Regions from separate parts of the Paenibacillus kyungheensis genome, predicted to be linked through region 2. Evidence: a T-box and tRNA genes for the amino acid it is inferred to sense, from the RefSeq annotation. Region 2 holds a T-box; the other holds one or more tRNA genes.
What was found. The T-box of region 2 lies ahead of PQ456_RS17230 (valine--tRNA ligase). A T-box ahead of a tRNA ligase gene usually reads a tRNA of that ligase, here a tRNA-Val.
Positions count from the first base shown of each region.

Region 1: it has a tRNA-Val gene. The T-box ahead of PQ456_RS17230 (valine--tRNA ligase) is inferred to sense a tRNA for this amino acid. The anticodon was not compared.

Region 1 covers NZ_CP117416.1:128,039-136,660, reverse strand. Annotated here, with positions in the region: gene PQ456_RS00610 (acyltransferase) at 1-258, opposite strand, end outside; gene ppaX (pyrophosphatase PpaX) at 255-908, opposite strand; gene lgt (prolipoprotein diacylglyceryl transferase) at 916-1,971, opposite strand; gene hprK (HPr(Ser) kinase/phosphatase) at 1,984-2,922, opposite strand; gene PQ456_RS00590 (ABC transporter ATP-binding protein) at 3,285-4,415, opposite strand; gene PQ456_RS00585 (PucR family transcriptional regulator) at 4,706-5,866, opposite strand; tRNA gene PQ456_RS00580 (tRNA-Lys) at 6,022-6,094, opposite strand; tRNA gene PQ456_RS00575 (tRNA-Tyr) at 6,120-6,204, opposite strand; tRNA gene PQ456_RS00570 (tRNA-Phe) at 6,221-6,296, opposite strand; tRNA gene PQ456_RS00565 (tRNA-Asp) at 6,333-6,408, opposite strand; tRNA gene PQ456_RS00560 (tRNA-Thr) at 6,435-6,510, opposite strand; tRNA gene PQ456_RS00555 (tRNA-Val) at 6,517-6,592, opposite strand; tRNA gene PQ456_RS00550 (tRNA-Met) at 6,603-6,679, opposite strand; tRNA gene PQ456_RS00545 (tRNA-Ser) at 6,740-6,831, opposite strand; rRNA gene PQ456_RS00540 (23S ribosomal RNA) at 6,910-8,622, opposite strand, start outside.
Region 2 covers NZ_CP117416.1:4,021,548-4,030,169, reverse strand. Annotated here, with positions in the region: gene cobA (uroporphyrinogen-III C-methyltransferase) at 1-1,535, shown strand, start outside; gene hemB (porphobilinogen synthase) at 1,658-2,662, shown strand; gene hemL (glutamate-1-semialdehyde 2,1-aminomutase) at 2,702-4,009, shown strand; gene PQ456_RS17235 (RluA family pseudouridine synthase) at 4,006-4,950, shown strand; T-box leader at 5,033-5,293, shown strand; gene PQ456_RS17230 (valine--tRNA ligase) at 5,356-8,025, shown strand; gene PQ456_RS17225 (bifunctional folylpolyglutamate synthase/dihydrofolate synthase) at 8,036-8,622, shown strand, end outside.

The DNA of each region.
Region 1 (8,622 bases), 1.4 Mb from region 2:
CACTGTATTCGTCCCTATCTTTATTTTTTCCGGAAAAAATACATCTACCATCACCATCAATCCAAAAGCCGTATCTTTACCCACTTCCATATGTAGCAAGTGGCGGTAAATCCAGTTTTTCCATTCCAGGACTGGACAATACCGCGCTACTTGAATACATATAAAGTTCCGAACGCCTTTCCATGGGCTGACTGTGCGATAAATTTGACGCAAGGCATTAGGTCCCTCTTTTACAGGAAAACGCTCGGTCTTTCTCATCGATCGACCGTATCGCCAAGCACCAATTCATACAAATCACTCATCGTATGCAAAATATACTGTGGATGATACTTGGATAGTTCTTCTTCCCCTTTAAGAGACCAAGCTACAGCCGCTGACATAACACCTGCTGCGGATGCAGCCTGCAAATCGGCAGGACTATCGCCCACCATCAATGTATGCTCAGGAGACGAACCAAGAGCTTCCATAGCACGTTCAATCGGTTGCGGATGAGGTTTGGTATGCTCAACATCATCCTGCGTAATAATCACTTCCATAAATTGATCCAATTGAAACATTTCCAGCACTTTGAGTGTATTCGGACGAATTTTAGTCGTCACGACTCCCAGCTTAATACCTTCTGCTTGGAGACGTGTTAACACTTCGGTGACTTCTGGAAAAGGAGCCACCATCGTATCGTGATGAATCGCACTATATTCACGATAAGCCGTAACATAAGAAGTCACATCATCGACACCTGAAAAAGCACGAAGTTGCTGCTCCAACGTTAATCCCATATGCGGAATAATCTGCTCTCTCGTCAATGGAGCTAACCCATTACTTTCCAATGTGTTAATAAATGAAGCAATAATCAATTCATTGGTATCTACAATCGTTCCATCCAAATCCAATAAAACCGTATCAATCATAAATTCACTACTCCTTGCGTTCATTGTGAATCGTATCTTCTTTTTTCAGATCATGTCTATCTTTAGAAGAAGATGACGAATCTACTGTTGGCACTGAAGAAGATCCTGTAGTGGTATCATGATCAGTAACCAATTCATGTTGTGCCACTTTGGATGACACAATTGGATCGCTATAATGTTCATTAGCTAGACCAGCACGACGACGAATAATCATCAATAGAATAGCGGCTACAATCAACACAAGCGACAATAACTGTGATACTCGAATATTTCCGTATCCAGGTTCGATCGCTCCTTGTTGGAAGCCAAACCATGTCATAGGAGTCCACAGACCATTTACTATAGCTACCAACCATTGCGGGCCTTCAAAGGTAAGACTATCTGTACGAAGTGCTTCAATAAAGAAACGCCCGATACCATACCAGATAAGATAAGAGAAGAAAATTTCTCCACTACGCACAAATGCACGACGACGTAATACACATAGTACAATTACACCAACCAGATTCCATAGCGATTCATACAAAAATGTAGGATGATGGAATACACCATTAACATTCATTTGATTCACAATAAAATCAGGTAAATGCAAATTACTTCTTAAAAAAGATTCTTCGACAGGTCCGCCATAAGCTTCCTGATTGACAAAATTCCCCCAACGTCCGATCGCTTGTCCAACAAGCAAATAAGGCGCACACAAATCCATAATTCGCCAGAAGCTATATCCTTTTTTACGCGTATAAATAATCGCACAAATCACAGAACCTATTAATGCACCATATATAGCAATACCGCCATTCCAAATTTTAAAGACATCCCATAAGTTATCTCTATAATCAGGCCAACGGAAAGCAACATAATAAATACGTGCAGCAATAATAGCGGAAGGAACACCGAACAACACTAGATCCATAAAAAACTCTTGTGGAATCCCGAATCGACGTCCTTCGCGAATTAATAGTAATAACCCGACTAATGCGCCAGTACCCAAAATCAATCCATACCAATGCACCTGAAGCGCTCCGATCGAGAAAGCAATCGGGTTAATTAATGATGTCCCCATACAGCACTCTCCTTAATCCAGTTCGTCGAGATCTTCAGCAATCGTCTCTGTTAATTTATGAGTAAATTGCAATGCTGCATTATAACCCATACGTTTTAAGCGGAAATTCATGGCTGCCACTTCAATAATAACAGCTAGATTTCGTCCTGGACGAACTGGAATCGTAACTAGAGGTACATCTGTATCAATGATACGAGTTGTTTCTTCATCCAATCCGATACGGTCATACTGCTTGTCTTGTTGCCATGCTTCTAGACGTACAACCAAAGTAATTCGTTTGTTGTTACGAATTGCACCCGCACCGAACAATGTCATTACATTGATAATACCGACTCCGCGAATTTCAAGTAAATGACGAATCAATTCAGGAGCCGTACCATGCAGTTGATTATCCGAAGTTTGGCGGATTTCTACCGCATCATCGGCAATCAATCGATGCCCACGTTTTACTAACTCAAGAGCAGTTTCACTTTTACCGATACCGCTACTACCTGTAATTAGCATCCCTACACCATAAAGGTCTACCAATACGCCATGAATTGTCGCAGTTGGTGCTAATTTTTTCTCCAAAAAGCCTGTAATCCGGCTTGATAAAATAGTCGTCGCCAGATTGCTACGAAGTACCGGAACATTATGCTCTTCGCTACTTTCAATTAACTCCTCAGGTACTTCAAGTCCACGTGTAATCACAAGACAAGGCGTCTCATCATTACAAAGACGCTTCATACGATCTGCTTTTTCTTCATGCGTAAGCATTTTAAAAAACGCAAGCTCGGTTCTACCCAGAATCTGTACACGTTCTGTAGGATAATATTCAAAATATCCTGCCATTTCTAATCCAGGTCGATTCAGATCATCTACAGTAATTTTTCGTTTTAAACCAAGTCCTCCAGACACAACTTCAAGCTGGAACATTTGTACCAATTCTGAAACTTTCACATGTTTGGCCATTCTGTTCTTCCTTTCTCTAAGTAGGTTGCTGATTCTGTATTGTGTATTCTATGTGATTCATCATCTAAAGCCAAACGATCATCGCCAAAAAGATAGATTTTTCACAAACCTGACTTTTCCGCACTGTACATAATATGTCCAATGTACTCATCGTAATAGAAAATGCTAGTTAAATCAATTATATTGGCATATTCGCTTACCATTGTACCGATTATTTCAAAGCTTCGCTATGAGATACGTCCATTTATTAATATGCACATTTTATCATAAAAAAAGACTTACCTTTCTGATCGAAACCAGAATAAGTAAGTCTTTTATCAAATGTTCTATCCGAACTCTGTTACGTTACCTTTAATAACGAATTAAGAAGGATCTGTGTAGAACAAGTTATCTTGAGATTCTGTATCAAAAATATGAACTTTGTTCATATCAATTGCCATCGTTGCTGTAGCGTTATCACGAGTAGTGGAACGTCCATCAACACGAGCAACAACAGTGTCTGTACCTACACCGCTCAAGTATAGCAACATTTCATGACCCAAGTTCTCAGATACATCTACTTTAGCAGTAAAAGCAGTAGCTGGAGAAGCTTCTAAGAATACAGGCTCTTCATGAATATCTTCTGGACGAACACCCAGAATCACTTCTTTACCTGTGAATCCTTGGTCTTTCAAGATTTGCGCTTTACCACCAGGGATAGCTAGTTCAACACCAGCAGCGCTGAATGTTAGACCGCCAGATTTTTCGGACAATGTACCACGGATAAAGTTCATTGTAGGAGAACCAATAAAGCCCGCTACGAACATGTTACGTGGGTGATTGTACAATTCTTCTGGAGAAGCAGCTTGTTGAATAATACCATCTTTCATAACAACGATACGGTCACCCATTGTCATTGCTTCGATCTGATCATGCGTTACATAGATAACAGTCGTTTGCAGACGTTTCGCTAGTTTAGTAATCTCAGCACGCATCTGACCACGAAGTTTAGCATCCAAGTTAGAAAGAGGCTCATCCATCAAGAAGACTTGAGGATCACGGACAATCGCACGTCCCAAAGCAACACGCTGACGTTGACCACCAGAAAGTGCTTTTGGTTTACGATCTAGCAAATGCTCGATATCGAGAATTTTAGCTGCTTCACGTACACGTTTTTCGATTTCTTCTTTTTTCACTTTACGCAATTTCAAACCAAACGCCATATTAGAATATACATCCATATGAGGGTACAACGCGTAAGATTGGAATACCATCGCGATATCGCGGTCTTTTGGAGCTACGTCGTTAACAACGCGATCGCCAATGTACAATTTACCTTCTGAAATTTCTTCCAGACCAGCGATCATACGAAGAGTTGTAGATTTACCACAACCAGAAGGTCCAACCAATACTAGGAACTCTTTATCCTTGATATCCAAATTAACGTCAATAACTGTTGCTTTATCAGAACCCGGATATTTTTTGAAAATGTGTTCTAAGCGTACGCCTGCCATAATAATAGCCTCCCTAGAATATGAATGTAATTTTTTAAGTACATAATAAATGAGCTTGTCAGCATATGGCAATTAACCATATGTCTTAATCAATTCGTAGTCTGATCTACAGTAATGAGTGAAATGTACAACATCATGTGGGACGTTCTACCTTTAGCTCAATCGTAAAATCAGCTATGAATTACGGCTGCGAAGGTGATCCAATCGCCTATGTAACCGATTTCTTTTTCTATTATTATCTTACCCTAATCGCGCGTAGACATCTATCGACAAACTATACAAAAAATTCGTCAGCTTTTTGTCACTTTATACAATAGTAGTGTTAACTTCATCAAAACAGCATCTTCAAACTTTCTAACATCCAATTCAGTTTCTTGTTTAATTTTGTCCAGACGATACAATAACGTATTCCGATGGATATATAATTGCTTCGCAGTCTCACTAACATTACAATCCATTTTGAAAAAGGTTTCTAACGTAGCTACCGTTTCTTCATCATCCAACATATCGGAATAACGATCAGCTCTAGCTACAAAATCAGCACGATCTTCATCAGGAATCCGATATAATAAACGTTCCAAAGACAATTCCCACGGAAGATGAATATGATCTTTCACATGAAATAATCTACCCAAAGCAACGGTTTCCTTCAATAAAGAGACTTCAGATAATAACTTTTCACTAGGAATAATAGGCTTAGACACTCCAATATGGAATATACCTACCCATTCGCTAGCAATCAATTCATATAACCCTAACGAAAATTCCATCAGTATATCTTCTTCTGTATCTTCTATCTCTACATTAGCATCCCGACTACTACTTTGCTTGAGATCAGAACTATCTTCAATCAATTCACGATTCGTCAGAATAAACCACTCATTTTCAGATAATGGCAATAACAGTACTTCTCCACCAAAATAGCTATATAGCAACTTTTCTAACTCTTTGGTTGCTAATGTTCCTGTTTGTACACTATCAGCTACCAGTAGAAACGGAATCATCGAGCTGGTTAATCTTTCTTTCAAAAGGTATCCATTAGGAATACTCGCTTTTGACTGTCCGCTATCTAGTTGTTCCATCATCCAGGTACTTAACTCTTGTATCCCTTGTTCACGAATAGACAACGAAGAAGCATGATTTCCTATAGCCATAGACGCTGTAAAAGCAGGCAACAATAACTCTAACAACGATTTAAGCTTGCCTATGACTTGTTGATGATCACTATCTAGTAACTCTTGCGAAAGACTCGAATTACTTGGAGAAATAGCTTTCGGTTGAATCTGCCATAATGTGACTACAGTAAGATCCTGCTTCACAGCGATCCATCCACTTTCTTCTAGACCTGCTTGATACGTATCCGATGCCCAATCTTTCAAAGCCACAGACTGTTCTTCAATACGGTAATCTATGATTGATTCAATATGTTCTTTTAATGTACTCCAATGCATATCATAAATTCCTTCCATAGCTAGAATCGTACACTGATGGCTACCCTACACTATTAATCAGAAATAAATAAAATAAGACTACTCCCTCAAATTATACAAAAAAGCAGACAAAACAAAAAGCACCTTGCTTAATAGCAAGATGCTTTTTCATATGATGAGTCATGAAGGGCTCGAACCTTCGACACCCTGATTAAAAGTCAGGTGCTCTACCGACTGAGCTAATGACTCATATTAAGTTTAACGTAAATAAAACTGGTGGAGGCTGATGGATTCGAACCACCGAACTCGGAGAGAACAGATTTACAGTCTGCTGCGTTTGGCCACTTCGCTAAGCCTCCATAATGAACAAAAAAATGGTGGCTCGGGACGGAATCGAACCGCCGACACGAGGATTTTCAGTCCTCTGCTCTACCGACTGAGCTACCGAGCCATACTGTATTCATTACATTTTATTTAATTAAAAAAATGGCGGAACCGACGGGATTTGAACCCGCGATCTCCTGCGTGACAGGCAGGCATGTTAACCCCTACACCACGGTTCCAGGGTTATAATACATAGAAATAAAAATGGTGCCGGCGAGAGGATTTGAACCCCCGACCTACTGATTACAAGTCAGTTGCTCTACCAACTGAGCTACACCGGCATATGGTGGTGGAGATTGACGGGATCGAACCGCCGACCCTCTGCTTGTAAGGCAGATGCTCTCCCAGCTGAGCTAAATCTCCAGGATATGTATGGTAGCGGCGAAGGGAATCGAACCCCCGACCTCACGGGTATGAACCGTACGCTCTAGCCAGCTGAGCTACACCGCCACATTTAAAAACCAATCGTCATGAATTGCTATCCACTAAAAATTTATAAATAAGTTCTAGTGGCGGAGAGAGAGGGATTCGAACCCTCGCACCGCTAACGCAGTCTAACCCCTTAGCAGAGGGTCCCCTTATAGCCACTTGGGTATCTCTCCAATATTAAATCATATACAGACAGGTTAGTTGCTCCCTGAAAACTGAATCCGAAAACGAAAACATCGCGTGTTAGCTTATTGGATAAGCCCTCGACCGATTAGTATTGGTCAGCTCCATGCCTTGCGGCACTTCCACCCCCAACCTATCAACCTCGTCGTCTACAAGGGGTCTTACATACTGGGAAATCTCATCTTGAGGGGGGCTTCACGCTTAGATGCTTTCAGCGCTTATCCCTTCCGCACGTAGCTACCCAGCGATGCTCCTGGCGGAACAACTGGTACACCAGCGGTGCGTCCATCCCGGTCCTCTCGTACTAAGGACAGCTCCTCTCAAATTTCCTACGCCCACGACAGATAGGGACCGAACTGTCTCACGACGTTCTGAACCCAGCTCGCGTACCGCTTTAATGGGCGAACAGCCCAACCCTTGGGACCTACTTCAGCCCCAGGATGCGATGAGCCGACATCGAGGTGCCAAACCTCCCCGTCGATGTGGACTCTTGGGGGAGATAAGCCTGTTATCCCCAGGGTAGCTTTTATCCGTTGAGCGATGGCCCTTCCATGCGGTACCACCGGATCACTAAGCCCGACTTTCGTCCCTGCTCGACGTGTCTGTCTCGCAGTCAAGCTCCCTTATGCCTTTACACTCTTCGAATGATTTCCAACCATTCTGAGGGAACCTTAGGGCGCCTCCGTTACACTTTAGGAGGCGACCGCCCCAGTCAAACTGCCCACCTGACACGGTCCCTGTACCGGATCACGGTACGAGGTTAGAACTCAAATGCGATCAGGGTGGTATCCCAACGGCGCCTCAACCGAAGCTTGCGCTCCGATGTCTACGGCTCCCACCTATCCTGTACAAATCGCACCCCAGTTCAATATCAAGTTGCAGTAAAGCTCCATGGGGTCTTTCCGTCTTGTCGCGGGTAACCTGCATCTTCACAGGTATTAAAATTTCACCGGATCTCTCGTTGAGACAGCGCCCAAATCGTTACGCCATTCGTGCGGGTCAGAATTTACCTGACAAGGAATTTCGCTACCTTAGGACCGTTATAGTTACGGCCGCCGTTTACTGGGGCTTCGGTTCATAGCTTCGCTTGCGCTAACCACTCCCCTTAACCTTCCAGCACCGGGCAGGCGTCAGCCCGTATACTTCGCCTTGCGGCTTCGCACAGACCTGTGTTTTTGCTAAACAGTCGCTTGGGCCTTTTCACTGCGGCCCCCTCGTGCTATTCACACTACCGGGGCACCCCTTCTCCCGAAGTTACGGGGTCATTTTGCCGAGTTCCTTAACGAGAGTTCTTCCGCGCGCCTTAGAATTCTCTTCTCACCCACCTGTGTCGGTTTACGGTACGGGCACCTGCTTCCTGGCTAGAGACTTTTCTTGGCAGTGTGAAATCATGACCTTCGCTACTGTAATTTTCGCTCCTCATCACAGCCTGGCCTTGGGGTATGCGGATTTGCCTACATACCAGCCTCACTGCTTGAACGGACATCCATCAGTCCGCGTCACTATCCTCCTGCGTCATCCCATTGCTCATAACGGCTTTCGGTGGTACAGGAATTTCAACCTGTTGTCCGTCGACTACGCCTTTCGGCCTCGCCTTAGGTCCCGACTTACCCTGAGAGGACGAGCCTTCCTCAGGAATCCTTGGGTTTTCGGCGGATCAGATTCTCACTGATCTTTTCGTTACTCATACCGGCATTCTCACTTGAATGAGGTCCAGCGCTCCTTGCGGTACACCTTCAATCTTCATTCAACGCTCCCCTACCCCTGATACAAAGTATCAA
Region 2 (8,622 bases):
ATTTGGTGGGGGCAGGTCCTGGAGCGTTAAAGTTAATTACGCTTCGGGGCTGGGAATGCATAGGGCTTGCAGATGCGGTAGTCTATGATCGTCTAGCAAGTCCACGGTTGCTCAAGCAAGTCAAGCCAGGAGCAGAAAAAATTTATGTAGGCAAATTGCCTGATCGTCATACGATGAAGCAAGAAGAGATTAATCAGTTGCTGGTTGATCTGGCTTTACAAGGGAAAACGGTTGTCCGTCTAAAAGGTGGCGATCCGACGATTTTTGGTAGAGTAGCGGAAGAAGCTGAATTGCTACGCCAACATCAGATTCCTTATGAAATTGTACCGGGGATTAGTTCTTCGATTGCTGTGCCTGCATATGCAGGTATTCCGGTTACTCATCGTGACTTTGCTTCATCTTTATCTATTATTACAGGGCATGAGAGCCCTGATAAATTGGATCAAAGTATTCACTGGGATAAAGTGACTAACGCTACAGGAACACTTGTCTTTATGATGGGTGTTGCTAAGATTGGTTATATTAGTGAGCAATTGATAAAGCATGGACGACCGACATCTACACCTGTTGCTTTGATTCGTTGGGGAACACGAGCTGAACAAGAGACACTGGTCGGTACACTTGAAGATATCGCTGCTAAAGTAGAAGCTGCTAACTTCAGACCGCCTGCTGTCATTGTAGTCGGTGAAGTGGTGAATCAACGTGAGCATTTGAAATGGGTAGAAGATTTGCCTCTATTCGGTAAGCGTATTTTGGTAACTCGTGCACGTAGTCAGGCGAGTGAATTGGTTAATCGTATTGATGAGCTAGGCGGAGAACCGTATGAGTATCCAGTAATTGAGACAAGGCTGTCTGTAGATGAAGAAAGCACTCAAAATATCGCCAATGCTTTATCAAATTTGCCTAAATATGATTGGGTATTCTTCACCAGTGTTAATGGAGTAGAGTACTTCTTTGAACATTTGAAGCTACATGCTCAAGATATTCGAGCATTGTATCGTGCCAAAATAGTAGCTGTCGGTCCTGCTACATTAGAAGCTCTAAGATTGCATGGGATTGCTGCTATGCCCTTGCCTGAGAAATTCCAAGCAGAAGGCTTGTTAGACAGCTTAGAAGGTCAACTACAAGCCGGACAGCATGTTTTACTACCCCGTGGTGATCTAGCACGCTCATGGTTACCGGATACACTTCGAACGATGAATATAGAAGTGACCGAGATCGATACGTATGAGACAGTTATGGTCGGAGAAGATGATATTGAGTTACGTAAGTTATTAGAGGAAGAAGCGATTCATGCTGTTACATTTACCAGTTCTTCGACAGTAACTAATCTTTTAGCAGCTTTGAAAAAGATGGGCATTGAAGATCCTGTACAAGCATTGCAACATTCGATGATTGCTTGTATTGGACCGCAGACTGCTTTAACAGCAGAGCAAGCAGGCCTCAAAGTAGGATTATTGGCTGAACAAGCAACGATTGAAGGATTACTAGATGTGCTTTGTCGTTGGAATGCTGATGTATTGATAGATGTTTAAGCTATAAATTGATGATCGACATCAGATATGCCGACCTTGCAAGTGCTGGTCGGTTTTATTTATCTAGGGTAGTAAGAATATGTTGTTATTTATGATGTATACATTCAAGGAGGAATATGATTATGAGTCAACCTTTTTCACGTCACCGTCGTCTTCGCAAAACGCCTGCTATTCGTAGCATGGTAAGAGAAACGATTTTGCACAAAAGCGATTTTATTCAACCGGTATTTGTAACATACGGCACAAATGTAAAAGAAGAAATTTCGTCGATGCCTGGCGTATACAATTTCTCATTAGATACTATGCAAGCAGAAATTCAAGAAATTGCTGAATTGGGCATTCCAGCAGTCTTATTATTTGCCGTTCCTGAAGTGAAAGATAGTGTAGGTACAGGTGCTTATGCTCAAGATGGTCTGGTACAACAAGCGACTCGCTGGATTAAAGCTAATTATCCGAATCTACTAGTGGTTGCAGATACGTGTCTATGTGAATTTACCGATCATGGACATTGCGGTGTTGTGCATGCACATGAATGTGATGGTCATATTGAAGCAGAAGTCGATAACGATGAATCGTTAACATTGTTAGTCAAAACAGCAGTCTCTCAAGCAGAAGCAGGAGCAGATATTATTGCTCCTTCTAATATGATGGATGGATTTGTATATGCGATTCGTGAAGGCTTAGATGCAGCAGGATACAAAGATATTCCGATTATGTCGTATGCTGTTAAATATGCTTCAGCATTTTATGGCCCATTCCGTGAGGCTGCTCAATCTGCACCTCAATTTGGTGATCGTAAGTCTTATCAAATGGATCCTGCTAACGTACGTGAAGCATTACGGGAAGCTGAAAGTGATGTAGCCGAAGGAGCAGACATGTTGATGGTCAAACCTTCTCTTGCTTATATGGATGTATTGCGTGCTGTACGTGAGAACTTTGATCTACCATTGGTGGCTTATAACGTAAGCGGTGAGTACGCTATGGTCAAAGCTGCTGCACAAAATGGCTGGATTAATGAACGTGGGATTGTAACTGAAATGATGCTTGGCTTCAAACGTGCAGGAGCAGACATGATTATTACGTATTTCTCCAAAGATGTTGTACGTTGGTTGCGTGAAGAACAATAATTTAATCTCAAATAAATTGATTGATGGAGGTATTTGCTCATGGAATCTACTCATTCTGTTCGTCGTGATGAGCGTTCACGAGAAGCTTTTGAAGAAGCAAAACAATATATTCCTGGAGGCGTGAACAGCCCTGTTCGTGCTTTCAAAACGGTAGGCTTAACACCAATCTATGCTGAACGTGGTGAAGGTTCAAGATTGTATGATATTGATGGTAATGTATTTATCGATTATATCGGCTCTTGGGGACCACTCATTATGGGACATGCGCATCCTGATGTGGTGCGTGCTCTTCAAGAAACAGCAATCAAAGGAACAAGCTTTGGTGCACCTACTGAACTGGAAACAAAAATGGCGAAGCTTGTCGTAGAACGTGTTCCATCAATGGATATTGTACGTATGGTCAATTCAGGAACAGAAGCGACCATGAGTGTGATTCGTCTTGCTCGTGGATATACAAAGCGCAATAAAATTTTGAAATTTGAAGGTTCATATCATGGACATTCCGATAGTCTGCTGATCAAAGCAGGTTCAGGTGTCGCTACATTAGGTTTACCTGATAGTCCGGGTGTTCCTGAATCAGTAGCAACCAATACGATTACAGTTCCTTACAATGATCTGGAATCTCTAAAGTTAGCGTTTGAACGTTTTGGAGAAGAGATTGCTTGTATTATTGTAGAGCCTGTTGCTGGAAATATGGGAGTGGTTCCACCACAACCGGGATTTTTACAGGGATTACGTGATATTACGACTCAATATGGTAGTTTGCTTATTTTTGATGAAGTGATGACAGGTTTCCGTGTTGATTTGAATTGTGCACAAGGACGTTACGGTGTTACACCTGATTTGACATGTCTGGGTAAAGTCATCGGTGGTGGATTGCCTGTAGGTGCTTATGGTGGTAAACGTGAAATTATGGAGCAAGTAGCGCCAACAGGCCCTATTTATCAAGCAGGAACATTGAGTGGTAATCCACTGGCTATGGCGGCAGGGTATACTACACTTAGTCTTTTAACTCCAGCAGTTTATGAGCGTTTGGAGACAATTTCTGCTCGTTTGCAAGCAGGATTTGAAAAGAATGCGGCTGAGTTTGGGATTCCATTGACTGTCAATCGTGTAGGATCGATGGTATGTCCATTCTTTACAGCAGGGCCGGTAACAGATTATGATTCTGCCAAAGCTAGCGATATGGATATGTTCAAGCGTTACTTTGGAGCCATGTTAGATCGCGGAATCAGTGTAGCTCCGTCTCCATTTGAAGGTATGTTTGTATCGGGTGTTCATAGTGATGAAGATATTGAACAGACGCTTGCAGCTCATTATGAAGTGATGAAGTCTTTGCAATCATGATGAATGTATCCGATCCTAAGCCATCTTCTATTCTGGCTCAGTGTTCTATAAGAGATGGAGAATGGTTACAAATTACACCGAATAATGATCTTCTACAGGCAGAAGGCAATGCCAGACACAAAGCGGTGATGCAGTGGTTAGAACAAGTATCGGTTCCGGTGAAATTAATCGGTCGACTGCATTCCAAAGGTGAAGTGAAAATAGACGGAGAGCATATTCGGCTTCGTCTGTTTCCACCGATGGATTATGGGTTTGATCCTCGTCCACATGATCGCGCGAAAGTGCTCTATGAAGATGATTATGTTCTGGTGATGCATAAGCCATCAGGTATGAATGTTCATCCTTCGGAAGCATCTGATTCAACGATTACATTAGCCAATGTAGTAGCCGATCATTATCAACAAACAGATCAGAAGTATGCTGTTCGTCATGTGCATCGTCTGGATGAAGATACAACAGGCCCTGTTTTATATGCCAAAAATGAATTTGCTTTATCCAAATTAGATGAGCAAATGCGTTCTAAAACGATTGATCGTAAATATATAGCTATTGTACAGGGCAAAGTAAGTGATCAATTAACTATCATAGATCAACCAATCGGCAAAGATCGCCATCACAAACAGCGTCGACGGGTGTCTCCGACAGGGCAAGAAGCGATTACTCATATTGAGAAATTATACAGTTCAGCCAGAGCGAGTCTTGTGCGGTTAACACTAGAAACAGGGCGCACTCATCAAATTCGTGTGCATATGAGTGATGTCGGTCATACGCTTATCGGGGATGTTCTTTATGGAGGTAGTCAAGAATTTTATCGTCAGGCACTTCATGGAGAACAATTAACATTTGAACATCCTTTTACAGAGGAAATAATGACTGTTAATGATCCTTTACCAGAGGATATGATCGAATTATTGGATCAATCAGGCATACCTCGCCTTTAAGTCAGCTCTATGACAGGTTTTTTATTGACTTTGATAGGAGCAACGGGTATGATTTGGAGTAAATATTGATTTATTTATGATCTCAATAACCTTGAACGGGAATAGTAGATTATATCGTCCTCAAGAGAGTAGAACTGTTGCGCTGAAAGGTTCTATAGGATCCGGTAGATCGAAGTCGCCTGGGAGTTGTTTATTTGAATTTCAGTAAACCTATTAGATGGATACTGAATGTAGAATAAACCGGTAGCAGCCGTTATCTGCCTCGGAGTGTCGTTCATAGGCTTTTTTATGCATGGACGAAACAAAGGTGGTACCGCGAGAGCTAAGTCCTTTCGTCCTTTGAGACGAAGGGCTTTTTTTATTGAGAATTTTAGCAAAATGACTACGAATATGGGGGTATTTACTATGGCAGATACGCATGAGAATCAAGCAACAACTTCAATGCCGACAACTTATGATCCTAAATCGGCAGAACGTAAATGGTATGACTATTGGATGGAAAATGATTTTTTCAAAGCAGGGCAACGTCCTGATGCGAAGCCATATACAATCGTTATTCCACCTCCTAACGTAACAGGTATGCTTCATATTGGACATGCACTTGATTTTACATTGCAAGATATTATGACTCGTACCAAACGGATGCAAGGGTTTGATGCGCTTTGGCTTCCAGGAGCAGATCATGCAGGGATTGCAACACAGACCAAAGTAGAGCAAAATCTGCGTGCAGAAGGTATCACTCGTCATGATTTGGGACGTGAGAAGTTTGTAGAAAAAGTGTGGGAATGGAAAGACAAATACGCAGCTAACATTCATGAGCAATGGGCGAAAATGGGCTTTTCTCTTGATTATTCACGCGAACGTTTTACATTGGATGAAGGTTTATCCAAAGCGGTTCGTGAAGTATTTGTAAAGCTATACAACAAAGGTCTCATTTATCGTGGTAAATACATTATTAACTGGGACCCTGAAGCACGTACAGCTTTATCAGATATTGAAGTAGAATACAAAGAAGTGAACGGACATCTGTATCATTTACAATACCCGCTTCAAGATGGTAGCGGACATATTGTGGTAGCAACGACTCGCCCGGAGACAATGCTTGGTGATACAGCGGTAGCCGTTCATCCCAAAGACGAACGTTACAAAGATATGATTGGTAAAATGCTAGTATTACCAATTACCGGACGTGAAATTCCGATTATTGCTGATGATTATGTTGACCGTGAATTCGGTAGTGGCGCTGTAAAAATCACTCCTGCTCATGATCCGAATGACTTTGAAATGGGGCATCGTCATGATCTGCCTCAGATCGTAGTAATGGATGAGACAGGCACGATGAATGAAAATGCAGCCCAATACCAAGGATTAGATCGTAGTGAATGTCGCAAACAGATCGTTAAAGATCTAGAAGCAGCAGGTGTTTTGATCAAAATCGAAGATCATGTACACCAAGTAGGACACAGCGAACGTACAGGCGCAGTAGTTGAACCGTATTTGTCTACACAATGGTTTGTAAAAATGAAACCACTTGCTGATGTTGCGATTAAAGCGCAAAAAGAAGGCGAAGGCGTTAACTTTGTACCGGATCGTTTTGAAAAAACGTATTTGAACTGGATCGAAAATGTACGTGACTGGTGTATCTCCCGTCAATTATGGTGGGGACATCGTATTCCAGCATGGCATTGTGAAGAAACAGGCGAGATTATTGTAGCAACAGAAGATCCAAGTCATTTGCCTGAACATGCAGGTAAAACTTTGCGTCAAGATGAAGATGTATTGGATACATGGTTCAGTTCTGCATTATGGCCGTTCTCTACACTTGGCTGGCCGGATGAAACAGAAGATTTGAAACGTTATTATCCTACCGATTTACTTGTAACTGGATACGATATTATCTATTTCTGGGTATCTCGTATGATCTTTACAGCACTTGAATTTACAGATCAAATTCCATTTAAAGACGTATTGATGCATGGTTTGGTACGGGCTGCGGATGGACAGAAAATGTCCAAGTCACTAGGTAACGGTATTGATCCACTTGAAGTGATTGAGCAATATGGTACAGATGCGATGCGTTATATGTTGTCTACAAGTAGTACACCAGGACAAGATTTGCGTTTCCGTCTGGAGCGTGTAGAACAAGCACGTAACTTTGCAAATAAAATCTGGAATGCTTCCCGTTTTGTTTTGATGAATATGGAAGGCTTCCGTTATGAAGATATCGACTTGAGTGGTGATCTTAGCACAGCAGATCGCTGGATACTACATCGTATGAACGAAACAGCACGTGATATTACACGTCTAATCGATTCGTATGAATTTGGTGAAACAGGTCGCCTATTGTATAACTTTATCTGGGATGATCTATGTGATTGGTATATCGAAATTGCTAAGTTGTCACTATATGGTGAAGATGCAGTAGCGAAGAAAACAACGCAATCGGTATTAGCTTATGTGTTGGATCGTACATTGCGCATGATTCATCCATTTATGCCATTTATTTCAGAAGATATTTGGCAACATTTGCCGCATGAAGGCAATACGATTACACTTGCAGCTTGGCCTGAATTTGATCCAGCTTTAGAAAACAAAGCAGCGCAAGAAGAAATGAATTTGTTGATCGACTTGATTCGTGCTGTTCGTAATATTCGTGCAGAAGTGAATGTACCGATGAGCAAAAAAATCGAGTTGATGGTTAAAGCCAAAGACCAAAAAACATTGGATATTATTCAATCCAACGAAGGATATATTCGTCGCTTCAGCAACACTTCTGAGTATCAATCTGGATTGGATCTATCAGCACCGGATAAAGCGATGACAGCGATTATTACCGGCGCAGAGTTGTATTTACCACTTGCGGGTCTGCTTGATATCGGTCAGGAAATCGCTCGTCTGGAAAAAGAAGTAGCGACTTTAACTTCTGAAGTTGAACGTGTTGATAAAAAATTAGCTAATCAAGGCTTTGTAGCTAAAGCACCTGCTAAAGTGATTGAAGAAGAACGTGCTAAACAAGCTGATTATTCGGAAAAACGTGAAAAAGTTCTTGCCCGAATCGCAGAATTGAAAGGGTAAGGTGAACAGGATGGAACATGGAACATCAGAGGGGCATCAAGCCCCTTTTCACACTTATGAGCAAGCTGTTGAATGGATAAATAGTCTGATTCCTTTTGGGATTCGTCCGGGGTTATCTCGTATTGAAGGTCTGATGGAGTTATTGAGTAACCCGCATCGTAAGCTTAAATTTGTACATGTTGCAGGGACGAATGGTAAAGGAAGCACGTGTGCTTTTTTAACAAGTGTTTTGATACAGTGCGGCTATGATGTCGGTACATTTACATCGCCGTATATCACCAAATTCACCAATCGTTTTCAATATAACGGTATAGATATTCCAGAAGAGACATTGTGTCGCTTAGCTAATCGTCTATATCCTTTAGTGGAGCAAATGGCAACAACAGATTTGGGATCACCAACGATGTTTGAAGTATCAACAGCACTTGCCATTTTGTACTTTGCTGAAGAATGTTATCCTGATGTGGTGATCTGGGAAACAGGTCTTGGTGGACGAATGGATGTAACCAATATTGTTCATCCGATATTGTCGGTCATTACAAATGTAGGCTATGATCACACTGATATTCTAGGAGATACATTAGAGCAGATTGCTAG